Regions from separate parts of the Nonomuraea sp. NPDC050547 genome, predicted to be linked through region 2. Evidence: riboswitches for the same ligand, from Rfam matches in the RefSeq annotation. Region 2 holds a riboswitch; each other region holds the start of a gene.

The links. A riboswitch is a leader RNA that binds a small molecule or an ion and turns the genes downstream of it on or off. The one in region 2 is predicted to bind cyclic di-AMP.
Region 1: another riboswitch for cyclic di-AMP. It lies ahead of ACIBHY_RS33740 (NlpC/P60 family protein); the one in region 2 lies ahead of ACIBHY_RS43455 (coiled-coil domain-containing protein).
Region 3: another riboswitch for cyclic di-AMP. It lies ahead of ACIBHY_RS27750 (C40 family peptidase); the one in region 2 lies ahead of ACIBHY_RS43455 (coiled-coil domain-containing protein).

What each region holds. Positions count from the first base shown of each region.
Region 1 is NZ_JBITGW010000015.1:98,280-104,339, reverse strand. It holds gene ACIBHY_RS33755 (RDD family protein) at 440-949, opposite strand; gene ACIBHY_RS33750 (RDD family protein) at 1,063-2,337, opposite strand; gene ACIBHY_RS33745 (amino-acid N-acetyltransferase) at 2,423-2,992, opposite strand; cyclic di-AMP (ydaO/yuaA leader) riboswitch at 3,330-3,477, shown strand; gene ACIBHY_RS33740 (NlpC/P60 family protein) at 3,483-4,526, shown strand; gene ACIBHY_RS33735 (LuxR C-terminal-related transcriptional regulator) at 4,612-4,824, opposite strand; gene ACIBHY_RS33730 (cytochrome P450) at 5,176-6,060, shown strand, end outside.
Region 2 is NZ_JBITGW010000022.1:53,324-59,383, forward strand. It holds gene ACIBHY_RS43430 (TrpB-like pyridoxal phosphate-dependent enzyme) at 1-861, shown strand, start outside; gene ACIBHY_RS43435 (dihydrolipoyl dehydrogenase family protein) at 893-2,170, shown strand; gene ACIBHY_RS43440 (50S ribosomal protein bL37) at 2,174-2,251, opposite strand; gene ACIBHY_RS43445 (DeoR/GlpR family DNA-binding transcription regulator) at 2,384-3,163, shown strand; gene galT (galactose-1-phosphate uridylyltransferase) at 3,160-4,221, shown strand; cyclic di-AMP (ydaO/yuaA leader) riboswitch at 4,288-4,425, shown strand; gene ACIBHY_RS43455 (coiled-coil domain-containing protein) at 4,432-5,385, shown strand; gene ACIBHY_RS43460 (hypothetical protein) at 5,441-6,060, shown strand, end outside.
Region 3 is NZ_JBITGW010000011.1:238,263-244,322, reverse strand. It holds gene ACIBHY_RS27755 (ROK family protein) at 62-1,705, shown strand; gene ACIBHY_RS27750 (C40 family peptidase) at 2,143-2,736, opposite strand; cyclic di-AMP (ydaO/yuaA leader) riboswitch at 2,764-2,909, opposite strand; gene ACIBHY_RS27745 (3-isopropylmalate dehydrogenase) at 3,009-4,064, shown strand; gene ACIBHY_RS27740 (branched-chain amino acid aminotransferase) at 4,394-5,491, shown strand; gene ACIBHY_RS27735 (O-methyltransferase) at 5,657-6,060, opposite strand, start outside.

The sequences.
Region 1 (6,060 bases), on a different contig from region 2:
AAAGACGCTAAGACAATTCAGCGAGACACGGATTCGGCTGACTCGCGGATCAGTTGTGGTTCTCGACCCGATCCTGGCGGTTTGGCCGCCGGCCGGCGAGGGTCGGCGGGACGTCTTCAGCGCACGCCAAAGTCGAAGGGGCCGGTGACTCCAGCCGGTGTCACGGCGGCCGCCAAAGCTTCCGTAAGGCCTTCCATTCGCCCTCGGCCCGCGCGCCGATCGGGGTTTCCACGGCGACAGATTTCCCAGGAGCCGACTGAACACCTCGGGCGCGGCGCCGCGTGCGGGGGCCGTGTGGCGGACAACCGCCGCCGCCCGACCATGGCGCCACGCGGATGCCACCCGTGCGACAGGTCGCCGACAAGGGGTGACCTGGGCGACTGACAGCCTAATGCCAGTCTCTCCAGGCTCCTTACCGGATCAAGGGAAATTTTTTGGGCTATCCCGCCCGCCCCGGCTCGCGCAGGTCTTTGACCACCCGCGTTCCCGCCAGCCGGTCATGGGGACCGCGCAGCTGGGGACGGTCGATGAGGATGAGCATCCCCACGCCGAAGGCGATCACCGCGGCCCCCAGATCGAGCACCGGAATGCCCATCAACATGGTCGGCCCCGGATACAGCAGCGAGCGTTTCAGCAGCCCATGGGAGGTGACAACGGCGCCGTCCGCCTGAACCACGCGAATCCGCATGATCGCCTGCCCGAAGGTGCGGCCGCCCGCGGAATGCGACACCCAGTCGTAGAGCGTATAGACAAGGCCCGCGCCGAACCAGGCGATGACCTCGGGCCAGCGGCCCTCGAAGACCTCCAGCAGCCCTACAGACCGGAAGAGTGTCCACAGCCCGATGAACAGAATGTAATAGAACACGCCGAAGACCAGGGCCTCAATGAGGCGCGCGACCAGCCGCTCCCACCATTCGGCGGTCACTGCGCGTTGGGCGGGCGCGGCCATAGCCTCAACCTCTCGACGGCCTTTAGGTCGGCTGTCCCCTCATTCTGGTACGGCACGGCGCCACATGAAACAGGGGCCACCGGGCGGTGACCCCTGAATCCATGACACGACCACTACTTGATCTTGACCACCACGGTACGCGCGACCTTGTCGGCGAACGTCTGCTGCAGCGGCTTGTCCCACAGCTGCGAGGCGCCGTTCAGCGCGACGAAGATGTAGCCGAGCCAGCCGAGGAACGGGATGCCCGAGATCAGGTACCCGCCCCACGTCACGCCGGCCCGCTTTATCGCGACGTCGGTGGACAGCCCGCCGGGCGGCATGGCGCCGCCGACCGGGACGATCTTGATGCCCATGACGATCTTGCCGACCGTCTGCCCGTTCATCTTGGTCATGATCAGCTCGTAGGCGATGTAGACCGCCCCGACCAGCACACCCGAGATGAGGCCGACGAGCACCGGGCCGAAGAAGCCCGAGCTGGAACCGTCGAGCGAGCTGTACGTCGCCAGGAAGATGCCGGCCATGATCAGAGTGATCACCCAGTAGACGATGCCGAAGAGCACACCGTCGATGATTCGGGCGACCAGACGCTGCCACCACTCGGCCAGCGGCGCGGGCGCGCCGGGCGGCTGGACGCCCACCGGCTGACCGTAGGCCTGGCCGTAGCCGGGCTGGAAGCCCTGCTGGCCGTAGCCCTGCGGCTGCTGCTGGCCGTAACCCTGCTGCGGCTGCTGCTGACCATAACCAGGCTGCTGGCCGTAACCCGGCTGGGCGTACTGCTGCCCGGACGGGGCCTGCTGGCCGTAGCCGGGCTGCTGCTGACCGTAGCCAGGTTGCGAGCCGGGCTGCTGACCGTACTGAGGCTGCTGGCCATAGCCGGGCTGCTGCTGACCGTAACCCGGCTGGGAGCCGGGCTGCTGGCCGTAACCGGGCTGCTGGCCGTACTCGGGCTGCTGCTGGCCGTAGCCGGGCTGCGACTGGGCCTGCTGGCCGTAACCGGGCTGCTGGCCGTAGCCAGGCTGCTGCTGGCCGTAACCGGGCTGGGAGCCCGGCTGCTGGCCGTACTCGGGCTGCTGCTGGGCCTGCTGGCCGTAACCAAGCTGCTGGCCGTAACCCGGCTGCGAGCCGGGCTGCTGGCCGTACTGAGGCTGCTGCTGACCGTATCCCTGCTGCTGGCCGTACTGGGGCTGCTGACCGTAACCCGGCTGGGAGCCGGACTGCTGTCCGTATCCCTGCTGGCCGTAGGGGTCGCCGTCTTGGCGGTAACCCACGACGGTCACGTCCGGGTCGGGCTCGCCCTGTGCGTGGCCCGCGTTGTGCTGTCCGTATTCGGGAGTCCCGGAGTTGTCGCCGGGGTCGTCCTGTGGATACGGCGGCTGTCCGGTGCTCACCGTGTCACCTCGCTTCGAGTGTGCATGTGGCACATGTCAGGACACATGCCTTCGCTGCCCAACGTATCGACATAGGTATCTACAATCACCTTTCCCTTTGGTCGAGGTCCGAGTCAAACGACGGCAGGTGGAGCAGCATCCTGGTGTTGCCCAGGGTGTTGGGCTTGACGTGCTCCAAGTCGAGGAACTCGGCTACGCCCTCGTCATAGGAGGCGAGCAGCTCGGCATAGACCTCGGGAGATACCGGCGTGCCCTGGATCGGGCGGAACCCATGCGCGGCGAAGAAATCCACCGCGAATGTCAGGCAGAACACCCGCCCCAGCCCGAGTTCGCGGGCCGTTCCGATCAAAGCGGTAACGATTTGGCCCCCGACCCCGAGACCGCGGGCGTCGGGGTCGACGGCCACGGTGCGAATCTCGGCGAGGTCCTCCCACAACACGTGCAGGGCACCGCATCCGACGACCTGCCCGCCACGCTCAGCCACCCAGAACTCCTGGACGTCCTCGTAAAGAGTGACCGTGGCTTTTTCCAGCAGGCGCGGCCCGGCTCCGGCATAGGTGTCGACCAGGCGCCTGATCGTCCGGACGTCCGGCGTGCGAGCTCGCCGCACGACGACCTCGATGTCGGGTACCGCCCGTTCGGCGACCTGTTCCATGGCACTTCAGAGTACAGACGCAATTACGGCTGCCCCCTATTTGCCCACCTACTTCCTCAACCATCTCATCCAGTGGACGAGCATGCCCGACAACAGCCGTCTCCCCCTCAACCACCAGGCGAATAGCCGGTGACGAGCAATGATTCCCCCGGTGACGCCGAACCTCACGTACGTCCCATGCACCCGCAAAGCGCACATAAAGTCGCTCCAGTACGGCGGAGCACGTGATCCCCCCGTGACACTTCGGTTGTGAAACCTCAACAGACTTGGCAGTTCTGGTTGAGCACGAACCTGGAGTGCACTAGTGTCCAGCGTCGATGTCACCCGCGTCCTTACGCGCGGCGGCACGCCTAATCCCCTCCCCTGGGGAGCCGGGGACCCGCCAGTGGCCGCAGGCCATCCGGGGTGAATCCGAGCCACGGCTCGGTAGGGCTGCTCCGGCCCGAACCCGTCAGCTAACCCGGTAGGCGGCCACGAGAGGAGCTGGTTGGTGAAGCGCACGCGTAACCGTGAAGGGAAGCCCGCGGGCAAGCATGCCCGCCCTCCCGAACCAGGCATCAAGAAGCGGCTGGTCGTCCTGACGGCAGCCGTAGCCGCGGTGACGTTCACCGTCACGCCTCTCGGTTCCGCAGCCGCCGACCCGAAGCCGTCGCTCAAGCAGTTGTCGGAGCAGGCCGAGAAGCTCCACACGGAGATCGAGACGCTCAGCGAGCAGTTCAACGGCCAGCGCGTGAAGCTCAGGGACGCCCAGAAGGCCGTCGACGCCGCCAAGAAGACGCTGGCCTCCAGTGAGGCCGATCTCGCCACCAAGCGCCAGCGGGCGGGCATGCTCGCGCAGAGCGAGTACATGATGGGCGGCTTCAGCCGCGCCCTCGCCTTCGCCGCCTCCGACGACCCCGAGCTCTTCCTCGACCGCGCCGCGACCAGTTACGCGCTGGAGCAGCAGCAGGGCGAGGAGGTCAACCAGGTCACCCGCGCCAGGGAACTGGCCGAGAAGGCCCAGTCCGAGGCGAAGACCCGCATCGACAAGGTCACCGAGATCGTCGAGGACCTGGACGCGCGGCGCGACAAGATCGGCAAGCTGGTCAAGAAGGTCGAGAGCGACCTGTTCCAGCGGGCCATCGGCGAGGCCGGGCGGCCGGGCACCCGCGCGGTGCGGGTCAGCCTGCCGATCGCCGGCGCCGGCAAGGCGGCCGAGGCGGCCAGGTGGGCGCTGACCCAGCAGCTCAAGCCGTACGTGTGGGGCGCGGAGGGTCCCAGCTCCTACGACTGCTCCGGCCTGGTCATGGCGGCCTACCAGCGGGTCGGCATCTCGCTGCCGCATTACACCGGCGACCAGTGGACGGCCGGCACCCGCATCTCGCGCGAGGAGCTGCGCCCCGGTGACCTGGTGTTCTTCTACAGCGACCTGCACCACGTCGGCATCTACGTCGGCGGCGGCATGATGGTGCACGCGCCGCAGACCGGCGACGTCGTGCGCCTGGCGTCGATCTCCCGTCGCCCGTGGGCGGGCGCGGTCCGCATCGCGAACTGACCCCGCCGAAGAGACGGAACCAGGACCCCATGCCAGCCAAAACCGACCCCGCCGGTCGAACCGGCGGGGTCGGGTCTCAGCCCTGCTAGATCAGCTGGCGGCGTGCCGCCCAGGCCACCGCCTCGATGGCGGTGGCCACACCGATCCTGTCGCATATCCCTCGCAAACGGCGGCGTACCGTGCGTCCGCTGATCTCCAGCCGGCGCCCTACCCGATCGACCGTGACTCCCTTGGCCAGCTCGGCGAGCAAGGCTAAATCGGCGTGGCTCAGCTCAACGCCCTCGGTGAGCACATCCATCGGGAGCCCTCCCCCCAACAGCAGAACTCGCAGACGTATCGGACCGCGCAACGCGCTCGTCTCGCAGACGGTAAACGCATTCAGGAAAGGTCGTCAAGCTCGACAATTGCCCAGCTTGACCAGCTGTATTGACATGATCAAACCTATGTGAACTACTCGCCATATGTCGTCACACTTCGGGGCACGATGAGCGATCTCACTGATCCTTACAACGCCCCTCGGTCACCGACACTGACCCCCGCCGACGTGCTGGGATTCGATCCGTTCGATCCCGGGTTCCGGCGTGACCCGTACGGAAAGTATCGGGAGCTTCGCGAGCGTGGCGATTTATTTCATACCCGCGGCGGTTTGGTGGTAGCCACATCACACGAGCACGTCTCGGCGATGCTGCGCGACCCCCGCTTCGGCCACGGACACGTCCCGCCGGGCACCGATGACCCTGACCGGCCGCAGGTGTCCTTCCTGCGTCTCGACCCGCCCGACCACACGCGGCTGCGGGCTCTGGTCAGCCGGGCGTTCACGCCCCGCATGCTCGAACGGCTGCGCCCCAGAATCGAGGCGATCACCGCGGAGCTGCTCGGCGCCATGGGCGAGGAGGCCGACCTGGTCGCCGAGTTCGCCTATCCGCTGCCGGTCCTGGTGATCACCGAGATGCTCGGCGTGCCGCCCGAGGACTACGAGCGCTTCCGCGGCTGGAGCGAGACGCTGGCCCGCAGCCTCGACCCGATGCTGCCCTCCGGCCAGGCGGACACCACCGAGCGGGCCGGTCTGGAGTTCCGCGCGTACTTCCGCGAACTGCTGGCCGAGCGGCGCGTACGCCCCGGCGAGGACCTGCTCAGCGCCCTGACCCAGGTCCAGGAGCTCACCGAGGCCGAACTCCTGGCCACCTGCGTCCTGCTGCTGGTCGCCGGGCACGAGACGACCGTCAACCTGATCGCCAACGGTGTGCTCAACCTGGCCAGGCACGGCATGCTCCACCGCGCGGCGGACGATCCCCAGCCGGTGGTCGAGGAGGTGCTGCGCTACGACCCGCCGGTGCAGCTCACCGCCAGGACGGCGCTGCGGGAGGCGGAGCTGGGCGGCACCGCGGTGCCCGCGGGCACGCCGGTGATGGCGCTGGTCGGGGCGGCCAACCGCGACCCGGCCGTCTTCCCCGACCCGGACCGCTTCGATCCGGGACGCTTTGATCCGGGACGCTTTGATCCGGGACGGGCGCCGGAGCGGCATCTGGCCTTC
Region 2 (6,060 bases):
GTGCGCGCCTCCTATGACCAGAAGCCCTACCGCCGCTCTCTCATGCGCGTGTACGGCGGCGCCGTCCACGCCAGCCCGTCACCGCTGACGAGCGCGGGCAGCAAGATCCTGGCCGAGCACCCCGGCTCCACCGGCAGCCTGGGCATCGCGATCAGCGAGGCCGTCGAGGTGGCGGGGGCCGCGGCCGACACCCGGTACGCGCTGGGCTCGGTGCTCAACCACGTGCTGCTGCACCAGACGGTCATCGGCGAGGAGGCGCTCAAGCAGATGCCGGAGATGCCGGACCTGGTCATCGGCTGCACCGGCGGCGGCTCCAACTTCGCCGGCCTGGCCTTCCCATTCATGCGCGAGAGCCCGCGGACGTCCTTCCGCGCGGTGGAACCGGAGGCGTGCCCGTCGTTCACCCGCGGCCGCTACGCATACGACTTCGGCGACACGGCCGGGTTCACGCCGCTGCTGAAGATGCACACGCTCGGCCACGACTTCGTGCCGGATCCGATCCACGCGGGCGGGCTGCGCTATCACGGCATGTCGCCGCTGCTGTCGCACATGTACGAGCTGGGCTTGTTCGAGGCGGTCACCCGGTCGCAGAGCGAGTGTTTCGAGGCCGGTGTGCGCTTCGCGCGTACGGAGGGGATCGTGCCGGCGCCGGAGCCGACGCACGCGCTGGCCGAGACGATCGCCGAGGCGCTGCGCTGCAAGGAGAGCGGCGAGGAGAAGGTGCTGCTGACCGCGCTGTGCGGCCACGGCCACTTCGACCTCGGCGCCTACGACCGCTACCTGGCGGGCGAACTGGAGGACTACGCGCTGCCGCAGGAGCGGGTCGACCAGGCGCTGGCGAATTTGCCACGTTCCGGGTGAACTCCGGCTCAGGGCTGGTTATGTACTGAGCATGGACGTCGATGTGATCGTGCTGGGGATGGGTCCGGGCGGCGAGGACGTGGCCGGCCGGCTGGCGGAGGCGGGGCTGCGCGTGGCCGCCGTCGAGTCGAACCTGGTGGGCGGCGAGTGCCCCTACTGGGGCTGCATCCCCTCGAAGATCATGATCCATGAGGCGGAGACCTCGCGCGAGTGGGCGGCGCTGGTACGCCGGGTGCGCGAGGCCACCGACTCCTGGGACGACAAGGTGGCCGCCGACCGCTTCACCGGCAAGGGCGGCCACCTGTTCAGGGGCCACGGGCGCGTCACCGGGCCGGGCGAGGTGACCGTCGGCGACCAGGTGCTGCGCGCGGCGCGCGGCATCGTGATCGCGACCGGTTCGCAGGCGGCGGTGCCGCCGATCGAGGGGCTGGCGGGCACGCCGTACTGGACCAACCATCAGGCGATCGAGAACGCCGAGCTGCCCGAGTCGATCATCGTGCTGGGCGGCGGTGCGATCGGGGTCGAGCTGGCGCAGATGTTCCGGACGTTCGGCGTGGCGGTGACGGTGGTCGAGGCCGCCGAGCGGCTGATCGCCCTCGAAGAGCCGGAGGCCGGCGCGCTGCTGGAGAAGGTCTTCGCCGGGCGCGGCATCGACGTGCGGACCTCGGCCAAGGTCGCGCGCGTGGACTACGGGGACGGCCGTTTCACGGTCGGCGGCGCCGAGGCGGAGCGGCTGCTGGTGGCGACGGGCCGCCGGGTGGATCTGAAGGCGCTGGGCGTCGGCGCGATCGGTCTCGACGAGAGCGCGCGGGCGATTCCCGTGGACGCGCGGATGCGCGCGGCCGAGGGCGTCTGGGCGATCGGCGACGCGGTAGGCAAGGGCGCTTTCACCCACATGTCGATGTACCAGGCGAACATCGTGGTCAAGGAGATCCTCGGCGAGCCCGTGCACGAGGCCGAGTACCACGCCGTGCCCCGGGTGACCTTCACCGATCCCGAGGTGGGCGCGGTGGGCCTGACCGAGGCGCAGGCCCGCGAGCGGGGCCTGGATGTGCGCGTCGCCATGGGCGATCTGGGCACGCGCGGGTACATCGCCCAGGCCGAGGGGCTGGTCAAGCTGGTGGCCGCCGACGGTGTCCTGGTCGGCGCGACCGTGGCGGCGCCGCCCGGGGGCGAGGTCCTGGGACTGCTGACGCTGGCGGTGCACGCCCGTGTCCCGCTCCCCAGGCTCGACGAGATGATCTACGCCTACCCGACGTTCCACCGGGCGGTTTCGGCCGCCGTGAAGGAGCTCACCGCGGCCGGGTGACCGTCAGCGCGACGCGGGGCGCTTGCCGTGGTTGGCCTTCTTCTTCTTGCGTGCTCGGGACTTGCGGGCGCGCCTTGCCATCCGTCGTCCTCCTTTGAGCGGGCCTTTTCCGGTACGGCATGCGTATCCCACACCAGGCCCCCCGGCAAGCGACCTCACATTCTTCAACATGTTCATGTCATAATCTGTTTGAACTTGTTGGAAGGAGAGCGCGTGCTCGCACAGCAGCGGCAACAGACGATCCTCGAACGGGTCCGGGCCAGCGGCGGCGTCCGCGTGGCCGACCTCGTGCGCGAGCTCGGCGTCTCCGACATGACCGTCCGGCGCGATCTGGAGTCCCTGGCCGAGCGCGGCCTGCTGGAGAAGGTGCACGGCGGCGCGACCACGCTCGGCCCCGGCTCCACGGAGGAGCCGGGCTTCACCGCCAAGTCCGCCCGCCAGCAGCAGGAGAAGGAGTCGATCGCGCGCCGCGCCGCCGAGCTGGTCGGGCCCGGCACCGCGGTCGCCCTGTCGGCGGGCACCACCACGTGGGCGCTGGCCCACCACCTGGTCTCGGTGCCCGACCTCACCGTCATCACGAACTCGGTCCCGGTCGCCGACGTCTTCCACCGCGCCCCGCGCGCCGACCGCACGGTGGTGCTCACCGGCGGCGTCCGCACGCCCTCCGACGCGCTGGTCGGTCCCGTCGCCGTCGCCGCGATCCGCCGCCTGCACGTGGACACGCTGTTCCTGGGCGTGCACGGGATGAGCGCGCGCGCCGGGTTCACCACGCCGAACCTGCTGGAGTCGGAGACCGACCGGGAACTGGTGGCCGCCGCCCACCGCCTGGTCGTGCCGGCCGACCACACCAAGTGGAACACCGTCGGCATCAGCACGATCGCCGACCTGGCAGAGGCCGACGTCGTCATCAGCGACCAGGGTCTGCCCGCCGAGGCGCGCGCCGAGCTGGCCGAGCGCGTCGGGGAACTGATCATCGCGGAGGGCACGCAGTGAAGCGCACCATCACCCACCTGGCCGACGGGCGAGAGCTGATCTACTTCGACCGGCGCGACGACGCCGACCGCGGCGCGGTGGACCGGCGCCCGCTCGACCCCCGGCCGCTCGCCTCGGAGCTGCGCTACGACCCGCTGACCGAGGAGTGGATCGCGATCGCGGGGCACCGGCAGACGCGGACGTTCCTGCCGCCCGCCGACGAGTGCCCGTTGTGCCCGTCGTCCGACACGCGGGCCTCGGAGATCCCGGCGCACGACTATGACGTGGTGGTGTTCGAGAACCGCTTCCCATCTTTCAGCGGAAATTTTGGGACTTATCACGATGTGGGCGGCCTGAGTGAGGTGCGGCCGGGGGCGGGGCGGTGTGAGGTGGTGTGCTTCACCTCCGAGCACTCCTCGTCGTTCTCACGGCTGACCGACGCGCAGGTCGAACTGGTCATGGAGGCGTGGGCGGACCGCACCGCCGAGCTGTCCGCGATCGAGGGCGTGGAGCAGGTCTTCGTCTTCGAGAACCGGGGCGAGGAGATCGGGATCACGCTGCCCCACCCGCACGGGCAGATCTACGCCTACCCCTACGTGACGCCGCGGACCAAGCTGCAGCTCGCGGCGGCGCAGCGGCGGCCGGGGCTGTTCGCGGACGTGCTGGCCGCCGAACGGGCCGGGGAGCGGGTCGTGGCGGCCAACGAGTTGTGGACCGCCTTCGTGCCGGCCGCGGCGCGCTGGCCGTACGAGGTGCATGTCTACCCGCATCGGCAGGTGCCGGACCTCGCGGCGCTGACCGAGGCGGAGCGGGCGGCCTTCGCGCCGCTCTACACCTCGGTGCTGCGGGCGCTGGACGGGATCTTCGGGGTGGCCATGCCGTACATCTCGGCCTGGCACCAGGCGCCGGTGCAGTACCTGCGTGAGCTGGGACATCTGCACCTGGAGCTGTTCTCGATCAGGCGCGCGCCCGGCAAGCTCAAGTACCTGGCGGGGTCGGAGTCGGCGATGGGGGCCTTCGTCAACGACGTGCTGCCCGAGGAGGCCGCACGCCTGCTTCGATCACAGGTAGATCACTAATTGATTTCCACTTGAAGTCGCGTTACCCGCCATTTACTACTAATATCCCTCACGCACCGGTTGTCACAGCCGTTGCCGCCTAATCCCGGGCGTGTTGCCCAGGAGCCGGGGACCCAGCCTCACCTGGGGTGAATCCACTTCGGTGGTAGGGCATCTCCATGCCCGAACCCGTCAGCTAACCCGGCCGGCAGATGGAGAGGAATCCCCCACGTGGCGGTTGCGTCCCCCGCGGCTCTGGCCATCGGTCTCATCACCGCCGCAGCTGTGGCGCTCACCCCGGCGAGCGCGCTCGCCGCGCCCAAGCCGAGCGAGAAGCAGCTGCGGGCCGAGCTGAAGAAGCTCAACACCCAGGTGGACAAGCTCATCGAGAGTTACAACGGCAAGCGCGTGGCCCTCGCCAAGGCGAAGGAGGCGGAGAAGTCCGCCCAAGCGCGCCTGGCCACCGCCGAGACGGCCCTGGTCGAGGCCGAGCGGCGGGTGGCCGAGATCGCCCAGCTGCGCTACCAGGGCAGCGGCGGCACGCTGCCCGGCTTCCTGTACACGCCTGACGCGCCGGGCGCGGCCGTACTGGAGCAGCTCACCGACGAGGAGCAGGCGGTCATCGCGGGCGTCGCCGCCGCCCGCGACGAGAAGAAGAAGGCCGCCGACGCGGCCGCCGCGCTCACCGCCCAGATCGCCGGGCAGGCGGATGAGGTGGACAAGGAGCGCGACGAGGCCGAAGGCGTCATCAAGGACATCAAGGACAAGCTCCAGGACCTCATGCCGTACGGCACCGGCAAGCGCAACGACGGTTCCTGGGCCCCCGAGCTGCCCTCCGGCTCCGACAACATCACCTCACGGATGCGGATCATCCGCGACGAGATCAAGAAGACCTTCAACCTGCCCTTCGAGGTCGGCTGCTACCGCTCGGGCGGCGGCGGCGAGCACCCGCTCGGCCGGGCCTGCGACTTCATGATGAGCACCGGCGGCTCCATGCCCACCGCCGCCAACCAGGCACTCGGCGACCAGATCGCGGCCTGGGCGATCAAGAACAAGAACCGCTTCGGCGTGAAGTACGTCATCTGGAAGCAGCGCATCAACATGGGATCGGGATGGCGGGCGATGAGCGACCGCGGCAGCATCACCGAGAACCACTTCGACCACCCGCACATCTCCATGCAGTGAGTGCGCCCCAGTAGTGTGACCCCTCGGATGTGATCACCGGGCAAGGAGGGGCACCGTGGCGCTGCAGCCACCGCCGGGACTGGCCATGCTGCTCAACATCGTCGTCTCGTGGCCGCTCGTCGACGAGGACCGGCTGTACGCGGCCGGTACCCAGTGGATCTCCTTCGCGATGACGGCGGTGCGCGTCTCCTCGACCGCGGCCACGCACGCCGCCCAGACCACCGCACGCAACGAGGGCGAAGGCGTCCGGGCGTTCGACGGCGAGTGGCGCGACACCTCCGCACGCTCCGGCGACGCGGTCACCGCCGCGCTGCTCATCGGCGGCGCGTTACAGATCTCCGCGACGATCGTGCTGGCCATGAAGGTGGCGCTGATCGTCCTGCTCATGCGGCTCGCCCTGCACCTGTCGCGGCTGGTCGCGGCCTCTGGCCCCACCGCCGGCGCCTCGCTCGCCGCCGTGGGTCCGGTCGTGGGCGGCGCCAGGACGACCGCGCGGGAGATCATCCGCCGGATGGTCGAGCTGCTGGAACGCAGCGCGCTGCGCCTGTTCGGACGCGCGTCCGCGCTGCTGCGCAAGCCGGCCTCCAAAGCGGGGTCCGGCGCGATCCCGCCCGGCAGGCGGCCGCCGACACCCCTGCGCGGCCCCGGCAACCACCTCGAGTCGGCGGCCGACAA
Region 3 (6,060 bases), on a different contig from region 2:
TAAGAAAGGTAATTTACTATCTGGTGCGTTGGCTAGAGTCTGCCGTGAAGGGGAGGTCGCGGTGCGAAGCGAGCTGGGAAACCCGCGGTTGCTGCGGGTCATGAACGAGCGGCGCCTACTGGACCAACTCCACCGGGAGGGCCCCGCGTCCAGAGCCGACCTCGCCAAGGTCACCGGCCTGTCCAAGCCCACCGTCTCCGCCGCCCTCGCAGGACTGGAAGAGGACGGACTGGTCCACCTGGTAGGCGAGGTGTCCGGCCGCCCCGGCCCCGTGACCTCCCTCTACGACGTGAACGCCGCCTCCGCCCACGTCGCAGGCATCGACATCGGCCGCGACTGGATCCGGGTGGCGGTGGCCGATCTCCGGGGTACGTTCGCCGGCCGTACCGACGGCCGGAACACCGCGCGCACATCGGCCGAACTGGCCGAACTCGTCGCCCGCCTGGCCCGCGCGGCCGCCCGCGAAGCCGAACTCGACTGGTCCGCGATCGTCTGCGCCGTCGTAGGCTCCCCAGGCGTCTACGACCAGAACGCCGGCCGCCTGGACTTCGCCCCCAACCTCCCGGGCCCCGACCTGGCCGACCGCCTGCGCGCCGCCCTCAACGTCGACCTGGTCATCGAGAACGACATCAACCTCGCCGCCGTCGGTGAACACGCGTACGGCGAGGGCCAGGGCAAGTCCAACTTCGCCCTGGTCTCCATCGGCACCGGCGTGGGCATGGGCATAGTCGTCAACGGCGAACTGTACGTGGGCGCCAGGGGCGCGGCGGGCGAGGTCTCCTACCTCCCCGCCACCGACGACCTCCCCACCCCCGCCCCCGAGCCCTCCACCCCCACCCCCCCAACGACCAGCCCAAGCCCCAACCCCCCAACGACCGACGCCAGCCTCAACCCCAGCCCCGACACCCGACCCAGCCCCGACACCCGACCCAGCCCCGACACCCGACCCAGCCCCGACACCCGACCCAGCGCCGACACCGACACCCGGCAGAACTCCGAGGCCCGACCCGGCTCCGGCATGCAGTCTGGCCCCGGCACCCGGCCTGGCCCCGGCACCCGGCCTGGCTCCGACGCCTGGGCCGGCTCCGAGGCGCGGCCGGGTTCGGAGGCGCGGCTTGGCCATGACGGCGGACCCAACCCCGACACCCAGCGCACGCCCGACGCCCAGCGCACGCCCGCCCCGGATCTGCTGTCCGGGGTATCGAGTGCCGGATCTGTTGCCGGGGCGTCGGTCCAGGGCGCCAGAGAAGCGTTCCCCGGTGTCGTGCAGGCGGTCGGCGCGGATCAGGGGGATGCGAGCGTGCGGGAGCACGGGGCAACCGAGACCGTGGCCGCGGCTCCGGGAGTGGTGCGGGCGGCGCGGGCCGCCGGGCTGTCCCTGGGAACGGCCAAGGAGATCTTCGCCGCCGCGGAACGGGGCGATCCGGCGGCGCTGTCGGTCGTGGCAGCGGAGGGCCGGCGGATCGGCGGGCTGCTCGTGGCGGTGGCCGCCGTCCTGGACCCGGAGGTGATCGTGCTCTCCGGCGGCGTAGGACACAACCTCGACCTGCTGGGCGACGCCATCCAACGCCGAATCGGCGAACTGGGGCCCCTCCGGCCCACGATCGTGGCCAGCGCTCTGGGTGACAGCGGGGTGTTGCTGGGCGCCGTCGCCCATGCGAGGGGCCGCGCCTGGGACCTGATCTTCTCCACCCGTATGGGCTGAGATCAGCGAGGGTATGGGGGATGCCGCCTGTACGTGCGCTCGTTACGGCGGTCAGCCACCCCCGCTGGACGACCGTCTCCCTGGACAGAGAGGTCCACGTGCGGCGGGTGGGGGTGGGTGGCTTGCCGTAGGAGAAGAACCTGCAGTGACAGAACCCCACGCGACAGAAGCTCGCGTGCGACAGGGCCGCTCGCGGGAGAAACCGCGAAAGGGCCCGCGCGAGGGCCCGCGCGCGGCGTGAGAAAGTCGCGACATTGCCCGCGCGAGAGCCCGCGCGCGGCATGAGAAAGTCGCGACATTGCCCGCGCGACAGAGGCCGTGGTTTCTCCCGCGCGTGAGTGAAGCCACGCACGGGAGAAACCGCGACAGCTCGCCGCGACGGGCCGGCGGGATCAGCGCTATCAGGTGATCAGGAGAAGATCAGGAGAACGGGCGCGTCACAGCGTGGCGGTGGGCATGACGGGCGCGGGGGCTTGGCGGATCTTTTCGAGCTGGTTGGTGAGTTTGACGCCCGCCGGATCCGGACGCACGGCGCCCACGAAGGCGCGGCGGCGCCAGGCGCTCAGCTTTTCCTCCTTGACCACATCACCGGTACGCGGCGAATGCACCATGTGCCCAGGCCGGGAGATCATGCCCACGTGCCCCAGTCCCGAGAAGAAGACCAGGTCGCCGGGCTTCAGGTTCTTCCAACTGATCTTTCTGGAGAACGCCGAGTACTGCTGGGCGGCGGTGCGGGGTAGTTCGATGCCCGCGCTTTCGTAGGCGCGGAGCATGAGGCCGGAGCAGTCGTAGCCGCGTTTGGTGGTGCCGCCCCAGACGTACGGGGTGCCGCGCTTGTCCATGGCGTAGGCCAGGGCCTTCTGCCAGCTGGGCTTGGGCGTCCGCCGCTCCTGGATTTCCTTGAGGCCCTGGCTGGTCAGCGTGACGTCGTAGGGGTCGACGGTGGTGACGGGGGAGGCGGGGGAGGCGGGGGATGCGATGGCGGGGGATGCGAGGGTGGCTGCGGTGACACCGGAGACGGTGATGAGCACAGCGGTCGCGATGATGCGAGACAGGGGAATGTCCTTCCACAAGGCCTACCGGGTTAGCTGTCGGGCTCGGGCCTGGAAGTCGCCCTACGGCGTGGTAAGCGCCGATTCGCCCCAATGGGGGAGGTGGGTCCCCGGCTCCGCACTGCGGTGTGCGGATTAGGCTGGTGGGACTCTAACGAAACAGTCAAAAGCGTGCAAATCGGGCAAAATGGAGTGTCCGGGAAATGAGATGGGTTGCTCGTCAGGCGAGACGACCCGGTAAGGTACCGCCCATGGAGTCGCGTAGCATTCGCCTGGCCGTCATCCCCGGAGACGGCATCGGTACCGAGGTCGTGACCGAGGGCCTCAAGGTTCTCGAGGCGGTCGGTCCCAAGTTCGACATCACCGAGTACGACCTCGGCGCGGACCGCTACGCCAGGACCGGCGAGGTCCTACCCGACTCCGTGCTGCAGGAGCTGCGCGGCTACGACGCGATCCTGCTCGGCGCCGTCGGCGATCCCCGCAAGGTGCCGCCCGGCCTGCTGGAGCGCGACCTGCTCCTGCGCATCCGCTTCGACTTCGACCACTACGTCAACCTGCGCCCGGTCAAGCTGCTGCCCGGCGTCGCGACGCCGCTGGCCGACACACCGGCCGAGAACATCGACATCGTCGTCGTCCGCGAAGGCACCGAGTCGCTCTACGCCGGCACCGGCGGGGCCATGCGCAAGGGCACGCCGTACGAGGTGGCGACGCAGGAGTCCATCAACACCGCCTACGGCGTCGAACGCGTCGTCCGCTACGCCTTCGCCAAGGCGCAGAGCCGCCCGCGCAAGAAACTCACGCTGGTCCACAAGACCAACGTGCTCACCTTCGCCGGTGACCTGTGGCAGCGCACCTTCGACCGCGTGGCCGAGGAGTACCCCGAGGTCGCCACCGACTACGTGCACATCGACGCGGCCACGATGTTCTTCGTCAACCAGCCCGAGCGCTTCGACGTGATCGTCACCGACAACCTGTTCGGCGACATCATCACCGACCTCGGCGCCGCGGTGGCCGGTGGCATCGGCCTCGCGGCCAGCGGCAACATCAACCCCGAAGGCGCCGCGCCGAGCATGTTCGAGCCGGTGCACGGCAGCGCCCCCGACATCGCCGGGCAGAGCAAGGCCGACCCGACCGCCACCATCCTCTCGGTCGCCATGCTCCTGGACCACCTCGGTCTGACCGCCGAGGCCGCCCGCGTCGAGCAGGCCGTCGCCGACGACATCGTTGAGCGCCTCTCGCACGCCGCCGCCCGCACCACCCGGGAAATCGGCGACGACCTCGCCGCCCGAGTATCCGGCGGCGCCTGACGCCTCAGGCCACCGGCCCACGAGCGGCCCGCCGTACCGCAGAACGTGAGATCCCCCACCCTCGGGGTCTGACAAGAAGTCTGCGGAGGTACGGCAGGCAACGCGCGAACCCGCAGCTCGTGAACACCCGGTACCGACCTGACAAGCGGCCCAGGCGCCCCAGCGCACTCGCGGCCGCCTGACCACCCACGCCCGGTGGCTCGCGAGAGCCTCCGGGCGTTTTCGTTGCGCCCTAACGGTCGTCCTTTTAGATGCAGTAAGTTCCCTCTACCCGATCCGGCGCAGAATGGATGCAGGGTAGTCCTCAGAGAAAGAGAAGGATCTCCGTCATGACCACCTCTCAGAAGCTCAGCTTCGACGTGCAGCTATCCGACCACGCTCGCACCGCGGCAGAGCGCGAGGCGGTACTGGCGAGCCCCGGGTTCGGGAAAGCCTTCACCGATCACATGGTCTCGATCGACTACACGGAGGGCACCGGCTGGCACGACGCCCGCCTCACGCCGTATGGACCGCTCACGCTCGACCCCGCGACCTCCGTCTTCCACTACGCGCAGGAACTCTTCGAGGGTCTCAAGGCCTACCGGCACGCGAACGGCTCGATCGTCACCTTCCGCCCCTACGCCAACGCCGCCCGCTTCAACCACTCCTGCGCGCGCATGGCCATGCCGGAACTGCCGGAAGACACCTTCGTGGAGGCGCTCGAACTCCTCGTCCAGGCCGACCGCGACTGGGTCCCCACGACCGAGGGCCACAGCCTCTACCTGCGCCCGTTCATCATCGCCACCCAGGTCGGCCTCGGCGTCAACTACCCGTCCGAGAACTACCGCTTCATGGTCATCGCCTCGCCCGCCGCCTCGTACTTCAGCGGCGGCGTCAAGCCCGTCTCCGTGTGGCTCTCGACCGAGTACACCCGCGCCGCCCCCGGCGGCACCGGCGCCGCCAAGTGCGGCGGCAACTACGCCGGAGCCTTCGTCGCCCAGCGCGAGGCCGTCGCCCAGGGCTGCGACCAGGTCGTCTGGCTCGACTCCCACGAGCACCGCTACGTGGAGGAGATGGGCGGCATGAACCTCTTCTTCGTGTACGGCGATCGCCTCCTCACCCCCGCCCTCACCGGCACGCTCCTGCCCGGCATCACCCGCGAGTCCATCCTCAAGCTCGCCGGCGACCTCGGCCTGAAGGCCGAAGAGGGCCGCCTATCGATCGAGGAGTGGCAGGCCGGCTGCGAGTCGGGCGAACTGACCGAGGTCTTCGCCTGCGGCACCGCCGCCGTGGTGACGCCGGTCGGCTCGGTCAAGGGCGCCGACCGTGCCTGGACCGTGGGCGACGGCACCCCGGGCCCGGTCACGATGCGCATCCGCGACGAACTCGTCGGCATCCAGTACGGCACCCGCCCCGACCCCCACAGCTGGATCCACAAGATCAGCTGACACCCGTGCTGCCCCGCACCCGTGGGGCAGCACCTCTTTCGCCCCGCACCCGCGCACCGGCACCCCCGCGCCCCGCACCCGTGCGCCAGTGCCGGCCGGCATCCGCGTGGAGCGCCGGCCGAAGGAGCCCCCCGCTGGGCAGGCGGTGGCAGGACAGCGTGTTGGTCAGTTCTTGCGGATCAAGGTGAGGCCGTCGGAGATCGGGAGGATGGTCGTGGTCACGCGGGGATCCTGCATCACCATGTCGTTGAACTCGCGGATCGTCACCGTGGTCTCGTCGTTTCTCGACGGGTCGGCCACGTAGCCGGTCCACAGGGTGTTGTCCACCATGATCAGTCCGCCGGGGCGCAGGCGTTCCATGAGCAGTTCGTAGTAGGCGGGGTAGCCGGGCTTGTCGGCGTCGATGAAGGCCAGGTCGACGGAGCGCTGGAGGGTCGGCAGGGTTTCTGTGGCGGGGCCGAGGGTCAGGGTGATGCGGTCGGTGACGCCCGCGTCCTCCCAGTAGCGTTTGGCGATCGCGGTCCACTCCTCGCTCACGTCGTAGCAGTAGAGGTGCCCGCCGGACAGGC